Regions from separate parts of the Lysobacter claricitrinus genome, predicted to be linked through region 1. Evidence: riboswitches for the same ligand, from Rfam matches in the RefSeq annotation. Region 1 holds a riboswitch; the other holds the start of a gene.
What was found. Region 1 has a riboswitch for cobalamin ahead of ACKTTN_RS00810 (ribonucleoside-diphosphate reductase subunit alpha). Riboswitches for the same ligand answer to the same signal wherever they lie in the genome.

Region 1 (8,295 bases):
GGGCGGATGTCGTCCGACTCTTCGAGCAGCTGCACGGCATAACTCATCGCGGCGAGCGGGTTGCGGATCTCGTGCGCGAGGCTCGCGGAAAAGCGGCCGAGCGTGGCCAGCGTGATCGACTCGGCGCGTTGCGACAGCAGTGATGTGTCGTCGAGGAATATCAGCGTCTGGTCGCTGTTGGCCTGCAGGCGAGCGAAGCGCGGAATGACGTCGTTCTGGTCGGCGGCGATGCGAACCGGCGTGTCGTCGGCCGTGCCGGCTTCGCGCCATTTCTCCAGGCGACGCCCGAGTTCCGGCACCGCAACGGCAAGCTCGCGAAAGCCGTGCACGTCGTCACCGACATCACCAAGCAGTGCGGTCGCCGCTTCGTTCGCGAGCCGCATCCGCCCGTTGCCGTCGATCAGGACCACGCCCGTGCGCAGCCGTCGGATGATGAGCTCGTTGACCTGCGCGAGGTGTTCGTTCTCGGTCGTGCGCAGCGCGGCGATCTCGTAGCTGTCGCGCATCTGGCGGCCGAGCACGTTCATCAGCGTGGCGAGCGCGAAATAGCCGATCGCGAACATCAGCGGTTCCGACGACCCGCGTCGCGGCGCGCCGTCGAACAGGCTCCAGACGTATTCGCCGATCAACAGCGAAACCGCCGCAGCGGAAAACGCGAATGCAATGCGCGGTGGCAGCAGCAGCGACGCCGCACCCACGTTGAACATCAGCATCAGGGCGATGCCGGTTCCCGCCGACGGCAACGCGTGCATCGCAAGGATGCCGAAGAACAGGTCGGCGGCGATGCCGACGCCGGCGGACACGCGCACGTCCAGGCGTCGGCCCAGCCCGAGCATCACCAGCGACACGAACAGGTAGGCGATCACCACCGAGCGCGACAGCAGTTCGAAGCGCGGCGGCTCCAGCGTGGAGGCGAACGGCCCGAACACGATGAAGACCAGCAGCGCCGCCTCGAGCGCCCGGTAGAGGTTGAAAAGCCGCAGTTCGCGGTAAAGGACGTGGTCGGCGTCGAGCGGGGTGACGACGGTTCTCAGGGGCACGGCGCGCGTCCAGCGGCAGGTCGGCCGAGTATAGGTGGCTGATTCGGAGAGGTTCGGCCCGGGAACGCGGGTTGGCCCCGCCCGGCCCGATCGGCGACAATACGGCCCCCTCGCGCCCACCCCGGCCGCGCCGTCAGGCGCGCGAGGCCCCACGTCCATCCTTCGGTGACGCATGAATTTCCACGAGTACCAGGCAAAGCAGCTCTTTGCCGATTACGGCATCGCCGTTCCCAAGGGCATCGTTGCCCGCTCGCCCGACGAGGCGGTCGCGGCGGCCAAGCAGATTCCGGGCGACCTGTGGGTCGTCAAGGCGCAAATCCATGCGGGCGGTCGCGGCAAGGCCGGCGGCGTGAAGCTCGCCAAGAACTACGACGCGGTGCGTGAGTACGCCAAGGCGATGCTCGGCACGAAGATGGCCACGTACCAGACGGCGGGCGTCGAACTGCCGATCGACAGCGTGTTGATCTCCGAAGGCACGGACATCGCGAAAGAGCTGTACCTGTCGGTGCTCGTTGACCGTTCGACGAAGACGGTGACGTTCATCGCCTCGGCCGAAGGCGGCATGGACATCGAGCAGGTCGCGCACGAGAAGCCCGAGGCGATCCAGACGCTGCACGTGAACTATGTCGAAGGCCTGCAGCCGTACCAGTGCCGCGACCTCGGCTTCGCGATGGGCCTCAACGCCAAGCAGGTCGGCCAGCTGACCAAGATCATGACCGGCCTGTTCAAGCTGTTCATGGAGAAGGACCTCGCGCTGGTCGAGCTCAACCCGCTCGCCATCCTCACCAACGGCGATCTCGCCGTGCTCGATGGCAAGGTCGATTCCGACGACAACGCGTCGTTCCGTCATCCGGAGCTGGTCGCCATGCGCGACACGCGCCAGGAAGACGAGACCGAAGTGCTCGCGTCGAAGTACGACCTCAACTACGTCACGATGGACGGCGACATCGGTTGCATGGTCAACGGCGCGGGCCTGGCGATGGCGACGATGGACGTGATCTCGCTCAACGGCGGTTCGCCGGCGAACTTCCTCGACGTGGGCGGCGGCGCGACCAAGGAGCGCGTCACCGAGGCGTTCAAGCTGATCCTGTCGAGCGACAAGGTGAAGGCGATCTTCGTGAACATCTTCGGCGGCATCGTCCGCTGCGACATGATCGCCGAGGGCATCATCGCGGCGGTCAAGGAAGTCGACGTCAAGGTGCCGGTGATCGTGCGCCTCGAGGGCACGAACGTCGAAGCGGGCAAGGAGCTGCTGCGCAACTCCGGCCTCGCCATCACCGCGGCCGACGACATCAACGACGGTGCGAAGAAGGCCGTCGCGGCCGTCAAGCAAGCCGCCTGAGACTTCCACGTTGCGCGGCACTGACCGCGCGACCGACACAGGAATAGAAATCCAATGTCCGTTCTGATCAACAAGGACACCAAGGTGATCGTGCAGGGCTTCACCGGCTCGCAGGGCACCTTCCACGCGCAGCAGATGCTCGACTACGGCACCAAGGTTGTCGGCGGCGTCACCCCGGGCAAGGGCGGCACCGAGCACCTCGGCCTGCCCGTGTTCAACACCGTCGCCGAAGCCGTGTCGAAGACCGGCGCCGATGCGTCTGTCATCTACGTGCCGCCGCCGTTCGCGGCTGACGCGATCATGGAAGCCGCGGCCGCCGGCATCCGCGTCATCGTGTGCATCACCGAAGGCATTCCGGTGCTCGACATGCTGCGCGCGAAGAACGTGCTCAACCAGCATCCCGAAACCGTGCTCGTCGGTCCGAACTGCCCGGGCGTGATCACGCCGGGCGAGTGCAAGATCGGCATCATGCCGGGCCACATCCACAAGCCGGGCAAGATCGGCATCGTGTCGCGTTCGGGCACGCTGACGTATGAAGCGGTGAAGCAGACGACCGACGTCGGCCTCGGTCAGTCGACCTGCATCGGTATCGGCGGCGACCCGATCAATGGCACCAACTTCATCGATGCGCTGAAGTGGTTCCAGGACGATCCGCAGACCGAAGGCATCATCATGGTCGGCGAGATCGGCGGTTCGGCCGAGGAAGAAGCGGCCGAGTTCATCGCCAAGCACGTGACCAAGCCGGTCGTGGGCTTCATCGCGGGTGCGTCGGCGCCGAAGGGCAAGCGCATGGGCCACGCGGGCGCCATCGCGTCGGGTGGCTCGGGCACGGCGGAAGGCAAGTTCGCGGCGCTGGAGAAGGCGGGCGTCACCACGGTGAAGTCACCGGGCGATCTGGGTGCGGCGATTGCGAAAAAGCTGGCGGGCTGATTCGATTGCACGCTCAAGAAAAGGCCGCCTCAGGGCGGCCTTTTTGTTTGTGGACTTGCGGAACGTAGCGGGCTGGCAACATCGACATCTTCGACAACGTCAAAGGCGTTTCGTGCGCTGGCGCGCCCGAGTCACTTTTCTTTGCTGGCCCAAAGAAAAGATGACCAAAAGAAAGGGCCTTCCCCGATCAGATCTACAGCCCGCAACCGGCGGGTCTGTCGCGATCGCCACACTCGCCATCCATGGCTCGGGTGGCGACGGCGCACATCCTGTGCGCCGCCCTTCGGGTCTCACGATTTCCACGGCTGTCGAGTGTCTGAAGCGATAGCATCGCGGAGAGCAACCGCAAAATATTGTGTTGACGATCTTCGGTCTGCCGCATATGTTGTGCCCGTCGAAGGTGCCGTGCCCGCCAGGGCCGGCTTAAAAGGGAATCCGGTTTGAAGCCGGAACTGCCCCGCAGCGGTAGGTGGAAACGACCCGCGTCATTGGCACTGGCCTCAAGGCTGGGAAGCGACGCGCAGTAGGTCGGCGAGCGATCGCCGGTGTCCACGAGTCCGAAGACCTGCCTCGATCGGTGGCCATGCGCCGCCGTTGGCCAGGCGTCCTCGTGGGAGGGACGGGTCGGTCCGCGGACGCCGTCCGCCGCCTTCCGTCTCCGTCATGTCGATGCCGGCTCGCCCGAGGGGGCGGGGGCCGGCGCAGGACGACGCGTGCGCCGCTTTCGCTTTCTCTCCATCACCACCGGAGAGGAAACATGACCACCGAAACACTCGTCACCACATCGACGCCCGACGTCGACGACGCGCAGTCCGACTTCGCACTGACCCCACCACACGCGCCGGCGACCATGACCGTGACCAAGCGCGACGGCCGCCGCGAACCGGTCGACGTCGCCAAGATCGTGCGCGCCGTGCAGCGATGCGCGCAGTCGCTCGACGACATCGACCCGATGCGCGTCGCGCTCAAGACCATCGGCGGCATCTACGACGGCGCGACCACGCGCGAGCTCGACGAACTGTCGATTCACACCGCCGCCGCGTTCACGACGGAGGAACCGCAGTACTCGCGACTCGCCGCGCGCCTGCTCGCCGCGTACATCGACAAGGAAGTCGCGGGGCTCGGCGTCTATTCGTTCTCGCAGTCGATTGTGCTGGGCCACGACCTCGGCCTGATAAACGATCGCGTGCGCGAAACCGTCGAAGCCAACGCGCGCAAATTCAACGATGCGATCGACGCAGCGAAGACGCAGCGCTTCGAGTACTTCGGCCTGCGCACGCTCTACGACCGCTACCTGCTGCGCCATCCGCACAAGCGCCAAGTGATCGAGACGCCGCAGCACTTCTTCATGCGCATCGCGGTCGCGTTGACCGACACGCCGTCCGGGGCGCTGCAGCTGTATCGACTGATGGCGTCACTCGACTACATTCCGAGCTCGCCCACGCTGTTCAATTCGGGCACGCGGCACGAGCAGCTGTCGTCATGCTTCCTGCTGGATTCACCGCAGGATTCGCTCACCGACATCTACGCGCGCTACGGCGATGTGGCGCAGCTGTCGAAGTTTTCCGGTGGCATCGGGCAGGCGTACCACCGTGTCCGTTCGCGCGGCTCGCTGATCCGGTCCACCAACGGGCGCAGCAACGGCATCGTGCCGTGGCTGAAGACGCTCGATGCGTCCGTCGCCGCCGTGAACCAGGGCGGCAAGCGCAAGGGCGCGGCGTGCATCTACCTGGAGACCTGGCACGCCGACATCGAGGAGTTCCTCGAACTGCGCGACAACACCGGCGACGAGGCGCGTCGCACGCACAATCTCAACCTCGCCAACTGGATCCCCGACCTGTTCATGCAGCGTGTCGAGCAGGATGGCGACTGGTCGCTGTTCGATCCCAAGGCCGTGCCCGAACTACCCGACCTCTGGGGTGAGGCGTTCGACCGTGCCTACGTGCAGGCCGAGCAACGCGGCCTCGCAACGCGCACGCTCAAGGCGCGCGAGCTGTACGCACGCATGATGAAGACGCTGGGCGAAACCGGAAACGGCTGGATCACGTTCAAGGACGCATCGAACCGCACCTGCAACCAGGTCGGCCCCGGTCGCACCGTGCACCTGTCGAACCTGTGCACCGAGATCCTCGAGGTGACGAGCGGTGACGAAACCGCGGTGTGCAATCTCGGTTCGATCAACCTCGCACAGCATGTCGGCGACGACGGTTTCGACTTCGACAAGCTCGCGGAGACGGTGCATGTCGCGGTGCGTCAGCTCGACCGCGTCATCGACCTCAACTTCTATCCGATCGAATCGGCGCGGCGATCGAACCTGCGCTGGCGTCCGGTCGGTCTCGGTGTGATGGGACTGCAGGACGTCTTCTTCAAGCTCCGGCTGCCGTTCGATTCGGCGGAGGCGCTGGCGCTGTCGACACGCATCGCCGAGCGCATCTACCTGCACGCGCTGGAAGCCTCGTGTGAACTGGCCGAACGCCATGGCGCCCATCCGTCGTTTGCGGAAACGCGCGCGGCGAACGGTGACCTGCAGTTCGACCTGTGGGGCGTCGCGGCGACACACACCCATGCGTGGGACGCGCTCAGGTCGCGCATCGCCGAGCACGGCCTGCGCAACTCGTTGCTCATCGCGATCGCCCCGACCGCGACGATTGCGTCCATCGCCGGATGCTACGAATGCATCGAACCGCAGGTGTCCAACCTGTTCAAGCGCGAGACGCTGTCGGGCGACTTCGTGCAGGTCAACCGCTACCTCGTCGACGAGCTGAAGAAGCTGGGCCTGTGGACGCAGACGGTGCGCGACGCGATCAAGCTTGGCGAGGGTTCGATCCAGTCGATCGACGCGATCCCCGCGATGCTGCGCGATGTCTACCGCACCGCGTGGGAGTTGCCACAGAAGGCGCTGGTCGACCTCGCCGCCGCGCGCGGTGCGTATATCGACCAGTCGCAGTCGCTGAATCTCTTCATGGAGAGCCCGAACATCGGGCGGCTGTCGTCGATGTACATGTATGCGTGGAAGTCGGGGCTCAAGACGACGTACTACCTGCGTTCCCGCCCGGCAACGCGAATCGCCAAGGCCACGGTGAGCGCCGCGTCGCCGCAGGCAGCGATCGCCTGTTCGCTCGAGAACCCGGACGCCTGCGAGGCCTGCCAGTAAGCGATCAATCGTCGTTCCCGCGAACGCCTCGTCGATTCGCGGAACGACGCCACCGCCATGCAGAGGCGATCGGGTGACGGCAGGAGCCGTCGAGGGAACGCCGGCGCAATGGACCGCGCGAACGGATGCGACGCATGGATGTCGCCCGTCGCCCCTGCACCTTCGATGCAACGCGATAGACCGCACACGGATCCGCCATGACCAGCACGCGCCTGCTCGACCCCGGCTTCGCCCTCACGCTTCGCCCGATGCGTTACCCCGGCTTCTACGACATGTATCGCGACGCCGTGCGCAATACATGGACCGTGGAGGAGATCGACTTCGGCATCGACGTCAACGACCTGCGCGACAAGCTGACGCCGGCCGATCGCCACCTCGTCGAACGCCTCGTGGCGTTCTTCGCAACGGGCGATTCGATCGTTTCCAACAACCTAGTGCTCAACCTCTACCAGCACATCAACGCGCCGGAAGCGCGCATGTACCTGTCGCGCCAGCTCTACGAGGAAGCGCTGCATGTGCAGTTCTACCTCACGCTGCTGGATGCGTACGTGCCCGACGTCGAGCGCCGCGCCGCGGCGTTCGACGCGATCGAGAACATTCCGTCGATCCGTGCCAAGGCCGACTTCTGCTTCCGATGGATCGACTCCATCCAGGGCTTGAACCGTCTCGAAACCCGCGGTGACCGCCGCACGTTCCTGCTGAACCTCATCTGCTTCGCCTGCTGCATCGAGGGTCTGTTCTTCTTCGCGGCGTTCGCCTACGTCTGGTTCCTGCGCTCGCGCGGGCTGCTGCCGGGTCTCGCGGCCGGCACCAACTGGGTGTTCCGCGACGAGTCCGGGCACATGGCGTTCGCACTGGAAGTGATCCGCACGGCGCGCGACGAGGAGCCGGACCTGTTCGACGCGGCGATGGAAGGCGACGTGCGCGCGATGCTGCGCGAGGCGGTCGACGTCGAAGCCGCATTCGCGCACGACGTGCTCTCGGGCGGCGTGAACGGGCTGTCGCCGCGCGAGATGCGCCAGTACCTCGAATACGTCGCCGACCTGCGGCTGCAGTCGCTCGGTCTAGCGCCGGAGTTCGGCAGTCGCAACCCGTTCGCCTTCATGGACCTGCAGGACGTGCAGGAGCTGACCAACTTCTTCGAGCGACGCGTGTCGGCCTACCAGGTCGGCGTGAGCGGGCAGGTCGCGTTCGATGCCGCGTTCTGACGCGCCGCGCGAGGCGCGCCTGTGGGAGATCGTGTTCCCGGACCACGCCAACCACCTTGGTACGTTGTTCGGCGGCCAGGCGCTGGCGTGGATGGACAAGGCGGCGTTCGTCGCGGCCACGCGTTACGCGCGCCGCACGGTGGTGACCGCGCGCTCGGAACAGGTCGACTTCCATGTGCCGGTCCGGCAGGGACAGCTGGTCGAACTCGTTGCGCGCGTTGCCGACGTCGGCCGAAGCTCGATGCAGGTCGACGTCGAGCTGCACGCCGAAGACCCGCACGCCGGTACGCGCGAGCTGTGCACGCGGGGCCGCTTCAGCATGATCGCGCTCGACGCCGACGGCCGGCCCGCGCCGGTGGTGCCTCTCGACGACGGAACCGCCGCGCCCGGCGCGTAGAATCGGCGGCTCTCGACAGGAGCGGCCATGGCCCTGCGGATCGCACTCGCACAGTTCGATTTCCCGGTCGGCGACATCGCCGGCAACACCGCGCGCATCGAAGCGATGATCGCGCAGGCGCGCGACGAACATGGCGCCGCGCTGGTCGTGTTTCCGGAACTCGCGGTCAGCGGTTACTCGCCGGAAGACCTGCTGCTGCGTCCGAGCTTCCTCGCCGACTGCGA
Region 2 (8,295 bases), on a different contig from region 1:
ACGGGCGCGAATCGTGCGCGCGAAGGCAAGTTCGAAGCCGCGGACGGCGGCACGCTGTTCCTCGACGAGATCGGCACGCTGCCGCCGGCTGGGCAGGTGAAGCTGCTGCGTGTGCTGGAAACCGGGCGCTTCGAGCGACTTGGTGGCAATCGCGAACGCACGGTCAAGGTCCGCGTGGTCAGCGCGACGAATGCCGACCTGCACGCGATGATCGCCGCCGGCCAGTTCCGCCAGGACCTGTTCTATCGCCTCAACGCGGTCGAAGTGCGCGTACCCGCGCTCGCCGAACGCGCCGACGACATCATTCCGCTCGCGCGCCACTTCCTGCCTCGCGGAAAGCGCCTCGCCGCGGACGCCGAACGTGCACTGGTCGCGCATGCGTGGCCCGGCAACGTGCGTGAACTGCGCAATGTCGTGCAGCGTGCGGCCCTGTTGTCGCGCGGCGATGCGATCGAGGCGCGCGACCTCGGGCTTCCCGCGCCGGTCGCGGTCGCCGGTGCCGACGAACCGGATCGCGGCAGCATCGAAGCCGCGCTGACGCGGCATGCCGGCGTCGTGGCGCAGGCAGCCGCCGATCTCGGCCTGAGTCGCCAGGCGCTGTATCGCCGCATGGAACGGCTGGGGATCGCACGGCCGTGACGTGCACCCGCCACGTCCACCCGGAGAGCGCACGATGCGCCGGCGTCGCCTCCCGCTGACCGCCAGCTTCACGCTGACCGCGGCGCTGCATGCGCTGCTGGCGTCGACGATCGCGCTGGTGCTGTATCGCTTCGTGTTCCACCACTTCGGCGCGTCGATGCTGCTCGGCGTGCTGCTCGATATTCCGCTGCTGGCGTATCACGTACGCCGCCTGTTCGCGCCGATGCATTCGCTGTTCCGCGCGCTCGCCGGCACGGTCGCGAGCTATCGCGATGGCGACTTCAGCTTCGGCATCATCTGGAGCGGCGAGGGGGAACTGCAGGAGCTGGTCGACAGCCACAACGCACTCGGTGACGTGCTGCGCGAGCAACGCGTGGCACTCGTGCAACGCGAACTGCTGCTCGACACCATGGTGCAGAACACGCCGGTCTCGATGGTGCTGGTGGGTCCATCCGGCCACGTCGTGCACGCGAACCTCGCCGCGCGACGCATGCTGGGCGAAGGCAAGCGCCTGGAAGGTCGCACGTTCGTCGAGTTGCTGGACGATGCGCCCGAAGCGCTGCGCGACGCATTCGAGCGCGGCGGCGACGCGATGTTCACCGTTGGTGATGAAGACGACGAGGACATCTACCACCTCTCGCGCCGCCACTTCCGCCTCAACGGTCGTCGCCACGAGCTCGTGCTGCTGCGCCAGCTCACCGCCGAGCTGCGACGCCAGGAAGTGCAGACCTGGAAGAAGGTGATCCGCGTGATCTCGCACGAGCTCAACAATTCGCTCGCGCCGATCGCCTCGCTCGCGCATTCGGGCGCGGAGCTCGTCAGGCGCGGCCAGTACGAGCGCTTGCCGGTCGCGCTGTCGACGATCGAGGAACGCGCACGCCACCTCGAAGGTTTCATCCGCGACTATGCGCGCTTTGCCAAGTTGCCGGCGCCGCGTACGGAAGCCGTCGAGTGGTCGCGCTTCCTCGCGCAGCTGCACGCGCAGGTTCCGTTCAAGGGCGAGACGGATGTCGACGGCGTGGTGCGCATCGACCTCGCGCAGATGGAGCAGGCGCTGCTCAACCTGCTGAAGAACGCGCATGAGTCGGGTTCCGCGCACGAGGACGTCGAACTCGTACTGCGACGCCTGCCCGAAGCATGGCGCGTCGACGTGCTCGATCGTGGGCAGGGCATGAACGAAGCGGTGCTCGCCAACGCGCTGCTGCCTTTCTATTCGACCAAGCGCAACGGCACGGGCCTCGGGTTGGCGCTGGTGCGCGAGATCGCCGAAGCGCATGGAGGCCGGGTGTCGCTGGCGAATCGCAATGGTGGCGGGCTGTGCGTGTCGATGACGCTGCCGGCCTGATCGCGGTCTACGTCGCGCCGTAAACGTCCGGCGCGTAACGCTCCATCAGCGAGGCTGGTTTCACCGGCGGCGTGAAGCCGTAACGTGCGTACAGTGCATGCGCATCACGCGTGGCGAGCATGAAGCGGCGCAGACCCTGCAGATCGGGATGCGCGACGATCGCGTCCATCAGGCGCGTGCCGTAGCCGTGGCCCTGCAACTCATCGAGGACGAATACGTCGGCGAGATAGGCGAACGTCGCGCGGTCGGTGACCACGCGGGCGAACGCGACCTGCCGACCATCAAGAAGCCCGGCGAAGCAGAGTGAATTCGCGATCGAGCGTTCGACTGTCTCGCGCGGAACTCCCGCCGCCCAGTACGACTGCGTCGACAGCCAGCGATGCACGAGATCGACGTCGACCGACGCAGGATCGGTGCTGACGAGGAAATCGTCGCTCACTTCGGCGTCTTCGTCGGACGATGCCAGCCCTCGAGCGTGGCCTGCCGTGCGCGGCCGATGGTGAGTTCGCCCGCCGGCGCGTCCTTGGTGATCACCGAGCCCGCGCCGATGGTCGCGCCGGCGCCGATGGTCACCGGCGCCACCAGCGACGAGTTCGAGCCGATGAATGCGCCGTCCTCGATCGTGGTGCGGTGCTTGTTCGCGCCGTCGTAATTGCAGGTGATCGTGCCCGCGCCGATGTTGACGCCGCTGCCGACGACCGAGTCGCCAACGTAGGCGAGGTGGTTGGCCTTGCTGCCCACGCCCATCGCGGTCGCCTTGGTCTCGACGAAGTTGCCGATGTGCACGCCGTCGGCGAGCACCGTGCCGGGCCGCAGTCGCGCGTACGGGCCGATCTGCGCGGCGCCTTGCACCACCACGCCTTCGAGGTCGCAATGCGCGCGTACCACGGTGCCCGCACCGAGCTTGACGTCCTTCAATCGCGTGAACGGACCGATGCGCACGCCGTCGCCCAATTCCACTTCGCCTTCGAGGATCACGTCGACATCGATCGATACGTCCATGCCGACGCGCACGGTCCCGCGCTGGTCGAAGCGATTCGGGTCGGCCAGCGTCGCGCCGGCCACGCACAGCGCATGTGCGCAGCGTCGCTGCAGCGCGCGTTCGAGCTGCGCCAGCTGCCAGCGATCGTTCGCGCCTTCCACTTCGATCGGATCCTCGACGCGCACGATCTCCGCTGCGCCGAATTCGTCCGCCGCGGCGGCGAACACGTCGGTGAGGTAGTACTCGCCCTGCGCGTTGTCGTTGGTGAGGTGCGTCAACCAGCGGTGCAGCGGCGCGGCATCGGCGACGAGGATGCCCGTGTTGATCGTGGTGATCTCGCGTTCGTCGTCGGTGGCGTCCTTCTGCTCGACGATGCGCGCGACCTTGCCGGCGGCGTCGCGAATCACGCGCCCGTAGCCGTTCGGGTTGTCGAGTTCCGCCGCGAGCATCGCGATACGGCCCTCGGCTTCCAGCAGCTGTTGCAGCGTATGCGTGCGGATCAGCGGGACGTCGCCGTACAGCACCAGCACGCGCGCGTCCTGGTCGATTTCCGGCATCGCCTGCAGCACGGCGTGGCCGGTGCCGAGGCGTTCGGGCTGCTCGATCCAGTCGAGATCGGCCTGGCCGTCGAACGCCGCGCGTACCTGCTCGCCATGGTGGCCGTAGACCACATGGATGCCCGCCGGCTCCAGCACGCGCGCGGTGTCGACCACGTGCTGCAGCATCGGAATGCCCGCGACGGGCTGCAGCACCTTCGGCTTGGCGGACTTCATGCGCTTGCCTTCACCGGCGGCGAGGATGACGACGTGCAGGGGCGCGGACATGGCGGTCACTAACGGCGGGGTGGATGCCTGATTCTAGCCGCCGCGACGATGCCGCCTCGCACGTGCGGCTGCCCAATCGCGCAACGAGCCTCTACGATGCCGGCCGTGCCCGTATCGCTTTCGCCCCCGACGCCTGGTATTCGTTTCGGCGATGCGTTCGTCGCGGGAGCGCCGGACGATCATGGGCGTTGCCGCGCTGGGAATTCGTCCCCGGTGGAAGCTGACCGCGGCGCAACAGGCGTAGCGTCGGCGCGCCTGCTGCGCGTTGCCCGCACTGTCGCCCACCCGATCCTGACCATCGGCCCGGTACAGTGCTGGCGCCTTCCCGAACCCGGTCCCCGATGAGCCTCAGCCGACAAAGCCGCGCCTACCTCACCATCGGCCTGATCCAGTGGCTGGTCGACTGGGGCGTGGTCGTGGCGCTCAGCCACGCCGGCATGGGCATCGAGATCGCGAACGTGATCGGCCGCATCGCCGGCGCGCTGCTGGGTTTTCGCATGAACGGGCGTTTCACCTTCGGCGATGGCGACACCGCGCCGGGCGGCCCGCAATTCACGCGTTACCTCGTGATGTGGCTGTCGACGACCGTGGTCAGCACCTGGTCGCTGGGCGCGATCGACAACGTCGTCGGCCTGCATTGGGCGTGGCTGGCCAAGCCGGCGGTCGAATTCGTGCTCGGCGTCATCGGCTTCCTGCTGTCGCGGCACTGGGTCTATCGACCCTGACGCGCGTCGCGCTTTCGCCGCGTTCATCGGCGGCCGCGTAATCCTCGTCTCCAGTCGGCGCCGCGCGCGCCGATAGCCCGGTTGTGGGTCGTGGCGACGGAGGTGGGGGATGGTCGAGCTGCGTCGGGGTGCGCCTGCCGAGCTGTGGCAGTCGCTGGTGCACGAAGCGGGCGAGCGCGCCGGTTGCGCGCTCGACGAATCGCGCGAGAGCTACCTGGTCTTCGTGCTGTTGCGGCACCAGAACGACGGCCACCTGCTCGCGCGAACGCAGGCGATCGAATGGCTGCATGCGCAATCGCTTACCGGCCGCGGACGCGAGGATTCGTTGCGCGACGTCGGTGATCGCTGCCTGCTGATCGCCGGCCTCTATCCGACCCTGGCAGAGCGGCGAAGCGTGGACGTGCGCTACTTCATCGACATCGGCCGCAGCGCCTATGCCGGCATTGCCGAGGCCGGGCGCACCGCGTACGCGACGTTGTTCGCGCAGCTCGCCGACAGCTACGGCGAACTGGTGTGCACGTTGCGCGCGGTGCGGCCCGACATGACCGGGCTGTCGATCGACTACGCGAAACTCGCGCGACTCGTGCCCGCACCCGGCCGGCATTGACGCGACCGCCGGCACGCGCCGGCGGCCGCGTCGCGATCACGGCGTCGGGGCGTAGCGCAGGGTCACGAACAGGCCGCGGCCGGGCTGGCGGTAGTACTCGACCGTCTCGTAGGTGCGATCGAACACGTTCTCCAGTCGCGCCTGCAGTCGAAGCGCCGGCGTGAACGCGTATTCGGCGCGCAGGTCGAAGGTGGCGAACGCACCGAGTCGACGCGTGTTGCCGAGGTCGTCGTAACGCGCACCTTCGCCCGCTGCGGTGACGCCGAACCGGAATGCGCCGAAGTCGTGATCGAGGTCCAGCCGCGCGCTTTCGCGTGCGCGGCGCGGCAGCAGCAGGCCGTCGGCACCGTCGCTGTGGTTCTTGGCATCGACCCAGCTCACGCTACCGGACGCGACCCAGCCTGCGAGCGTCGTGTTGCCACTCAGTTCGGCGCCGCGCAGGCGCGCGCGCGAGATGTTCTCGGGGCGGAACGTGGCCGCGCTGTACGAGATCAGGTCGTCGACGTTGGTCTGGTACAGGTCCAGGCGCGCACCAGCGTTCGGCGAGTTCCACGCCAGGCCGGCTTCGATGCTGCGCGAGCTTTCCGGCTGCAGGTCGGGGTTGCCGAAGCCGAATGGGTAGTAGAGCTCGTTGAACGTCGGCGCCTTGAATGCGGTGCCCGCGCCGAGCGTGGCCCGCCACTGCGACGCGAACTCGAAGCCGACCGCGAGGTTGCCGGTCGAGTGGCCGCCGAACTGCTCATTGTCGTCATGACGTGCGCTCGCCTGGACGTCGAACGCACCGAAGTCGCCCTGGTACTGCAGGAAACCGGCGCGGTCGATGCGCTGCTTGAGGACGTAGTCGGTCGTGCTCTGCACTTCGTCGCGCTGCCATTCGACGCCCGCGCTCATGCGCTGGCCGGTCGCGACGGTGAAGTCGCCCTGCAACGACGCGGTGTCGCGGTTGCTGGCGAAGTCGCCGAGGAACACGTCGTTCGAGAAGTTGTCCGAGGCGTCGCGGTTGCGGCCGGCCTGCAGGTGCAGCGATGCATTCGTCGACGGCGTCCACGTCACGCCGCCGCCGACGACCTGCTGCACGACCTTCGAGCGGTTGTAGAAGCCGTCGTATTCGTTGTCGCCTTCGGCGCGGAGCGCGCTGGCATCGGCCTTCCAGGCGTCGTTGATGTCGACGCCGCCACGCAGCGACATCGAATCGCGTGTGTAGCCGTCGCGATCCGGTTCGTTCGCGAAGCAACCCGCGCCGTCGAACGTGACCGGATCAAGGAAGCCGCGGCACGAATCGAAGCCTCGCGTCTCCTGATGCGAATAATCCGCGCCGAACCAGCCGCGGCCGACGCGACCGCCGAACCCCGCGCTCGCTTCGTACGTATCGCGACTGCCCGCGCCGATCGACATGCGCGGCGTCGGCGCGCCGGCATCGCGCTTGGTGAAGATCTGGATGACGCCGCCGATCGCCTCGCTGCCGTACAGGCTCGAGCGCGGGCCGCGCACGATCTCGATGCGGTCGATCAGCTCGACCGGGATGTCCTGGAATGCGACGAGGCCGGACGTGGCCGATCCCATGCGCGCGCCGTCGACCAGCACCAGCACATGGTCGGACTCGGAGCCGCGCATGAAGATCGTGGTGAGCTTGCCGAGGCCGCCCTGGTTGCCGATCGAAATGCCGGCGCGGCCGCGCAGCAGGTCGGGCAGCGAACGCGCCTGGCTGCGTTCGATGTCGGCGCGATCGATGACTTCGACCGGCGCGAGCACGTCGCGCACGGCGACCGGCGCGCGGTTGGCGGTCACGACGACCTGGTCGAGCGTGGTCGCGTCGTCGGCGAATGCGGGCGTCGCCAGCGACGCGGCGATGGCGAGGGTGATGAGGCGGTACGTCATTGCGGTACTTCTCCTGCGTGCACGACCCCACGTCGTGCGGTCATAAGGAAGTCGCGAGGAGAAGTGCGCGGGACGACGACGCGGCGACGCCGCGGGCCGCCGCAATGCCCTCCGCATCGCAACCAGTCGACGATCGGGCCGGTCTCCGGACTCGCGAGTGGATGCGAAGCTCGCATCCCTCCTTGGCGCCTTCCCGTGACCTCACGTCACAGTGGCCGATGCCGCGGATCGACTCGCTTACCGTTGCGGGGGCAGTGCCGGGCTGGCGCAGGGCGCGTCACCGGCTTCCCGTTTCAACCCGCGATGCAAATCGCAGGTCACCCGAAAGCGGCGCGAAGTCTACGGGAAAGCGGGATTCGGCGCGCGGGATCGCTCAGAACGAAAGCGCATCAGGCGCTTCGACATCCACTTCGGGCTCGTGTGCGTCGCCCATGGTGGTCGTGACCTCGGATGCGGGAGGCCCACGCCGCGACGACGGCAGCAGCGCGACGCCGGCCTGCGCCTGCGCGGCCAGTTCCGCGCGGCGGTTGATGTCGACCTGCTGCCAATGGCAACCGGTCAGCGCGCCTTCCAGCGCATACAGAAGATTGAGGCTGGGCTTGAAGCCCGCACGCTTGACGCGCAGGTAGGCGTCGACCGCACCGATCGCGTTGACGTCGTCCCAGGTGCGCAAACCGACCTGTCGCAGCCACGCCGCGGACTTGCCGCCGATGTTGAGGAGTTTCGGCGCGTCGGTCATGGCTCAGCCCAGCGAGTCGACGAAGGCGTGCGCGATCGCTTCGAGACCGCGCTGGTCGTCGACGTCGAAACGATCGGGTTCCGGGCTGTCGAGATCGAACACGCCGATCAGCGAACCGTCGCGCGCGATCAGCGGGACGACGACTTCCGAACGCGACGCCGAATCGCAGGCGATGTGGCCGGGGAAGGCGTGCACGTCGGGCACGCGCTGCGTTTCGCGCGTCGATGCAGCCGCGCCGCACACGCCCTTGTCCAGCGGAATGCGCACGCAGGCCGGCAGGCCCTGGAACGGACCGACCACCAGTTCAGTGCCGTCGAAGAAATAGAAGCCGACCCAGTTGAGCGACGGCAACGCGTTGTAGACCAGCGCGGACAGGTTGGCCGCGTTGGCGATGCGGTCGCGCTCGCCATGCAGAAGGCCGTGCGCCTGCTCGAGCAGTTGCGCGTACTGTTCGGGCTTGGTGCCGTCGAGTCTGGAAGCGGTAAACGTCATACGCGAAGTCTAGCGCGCAGGCCCGCGGCCGAACGCGTCGCCTTCGTGCGTTGACTGTTTCGCA

Region 2: another riboswitch for cobalamin. It lies ahead of btuB (TonB-dependent vitamin B12 receptor); the one in region 1 lies ahead of ACKTTN_RS00810 (ribonucleoside-diphosphate reductase subunit alpha).

Annotation. Positions count from the first base shown of each region.
Region 1 covers NZ_BAAFZV010000001.1:191,812-200,106, reverse strand. The annotation lists gene ACKTTN_RS00825 (sensor histidine kinase) at 1-1,040, opposite strand, end outside; gene sucC (ADP-forming succinate--CoA ligase subunit beta) at 1,213-2,382, shown strand; gene sucD (succinate--CoA ligase subunit alpha) at 2,437-3,312, shown strand; cobalamin riboswitch at 3,693-3,899, shown strand; gene ACKTTN_RS00810 (ribonucleoside-diphosphate reductase subunit alpha) at 4,070-6,466, shown strand; gene ACKTTN_RS00805 (ribonucleotide-diphosphate reductase subunit beta) at 6,664-7,674, shown strand; gene ACKTTN_RS00800 (acyl-CoA thioesterase) at 7,661-8,071, shown strand; gene ACKTTN_RS00795 (NAD+ synthase) at 8,099-8,295, shown strand, end outside.
Region 2 covers NZ_BAAFZV010000003.1:310,489-318,783, forward strand. The annotation lists gene ACKTTN_RS13335 (sigma-54-dependent transcriptional regulator) at 1-639, shown strand, start outside; gene ACKTTN_RS13340 (sensor histidine kinase) at 674-1,984, shown strand; gene ACKTTN_RS13345 (GNAT family N-acetyltransferase) at 1,992-2,423, opposite strand; gene glmU (bifunctional UDP-N-acetylglucosamine diphosphorylase/glucosamine-1-phosphate N-acetyltransferase GlmU) at 2,420-3,790, opposite strand; gene ACKTTN_RS13355 (GtrA family protein) at 4,132-4,515, shown strand; gene ACKTTN_RS13360 (hypothetical protein) at 4,625-5,122, shown strand; gene btuB (TonB-dependent vitamin B12 receptor) at 5,159-7,000, opposite strand; cobalamin riboswitch at 7,120-7,340, opposite strand; gene ACKTTN_RS13370 (TfoX/Sxy family protein) at 7,374-7,739, opposite strand; gene ACKTTN_RS13375 (GAF domain-containing protein) at 7,743-8,231, opposite strand.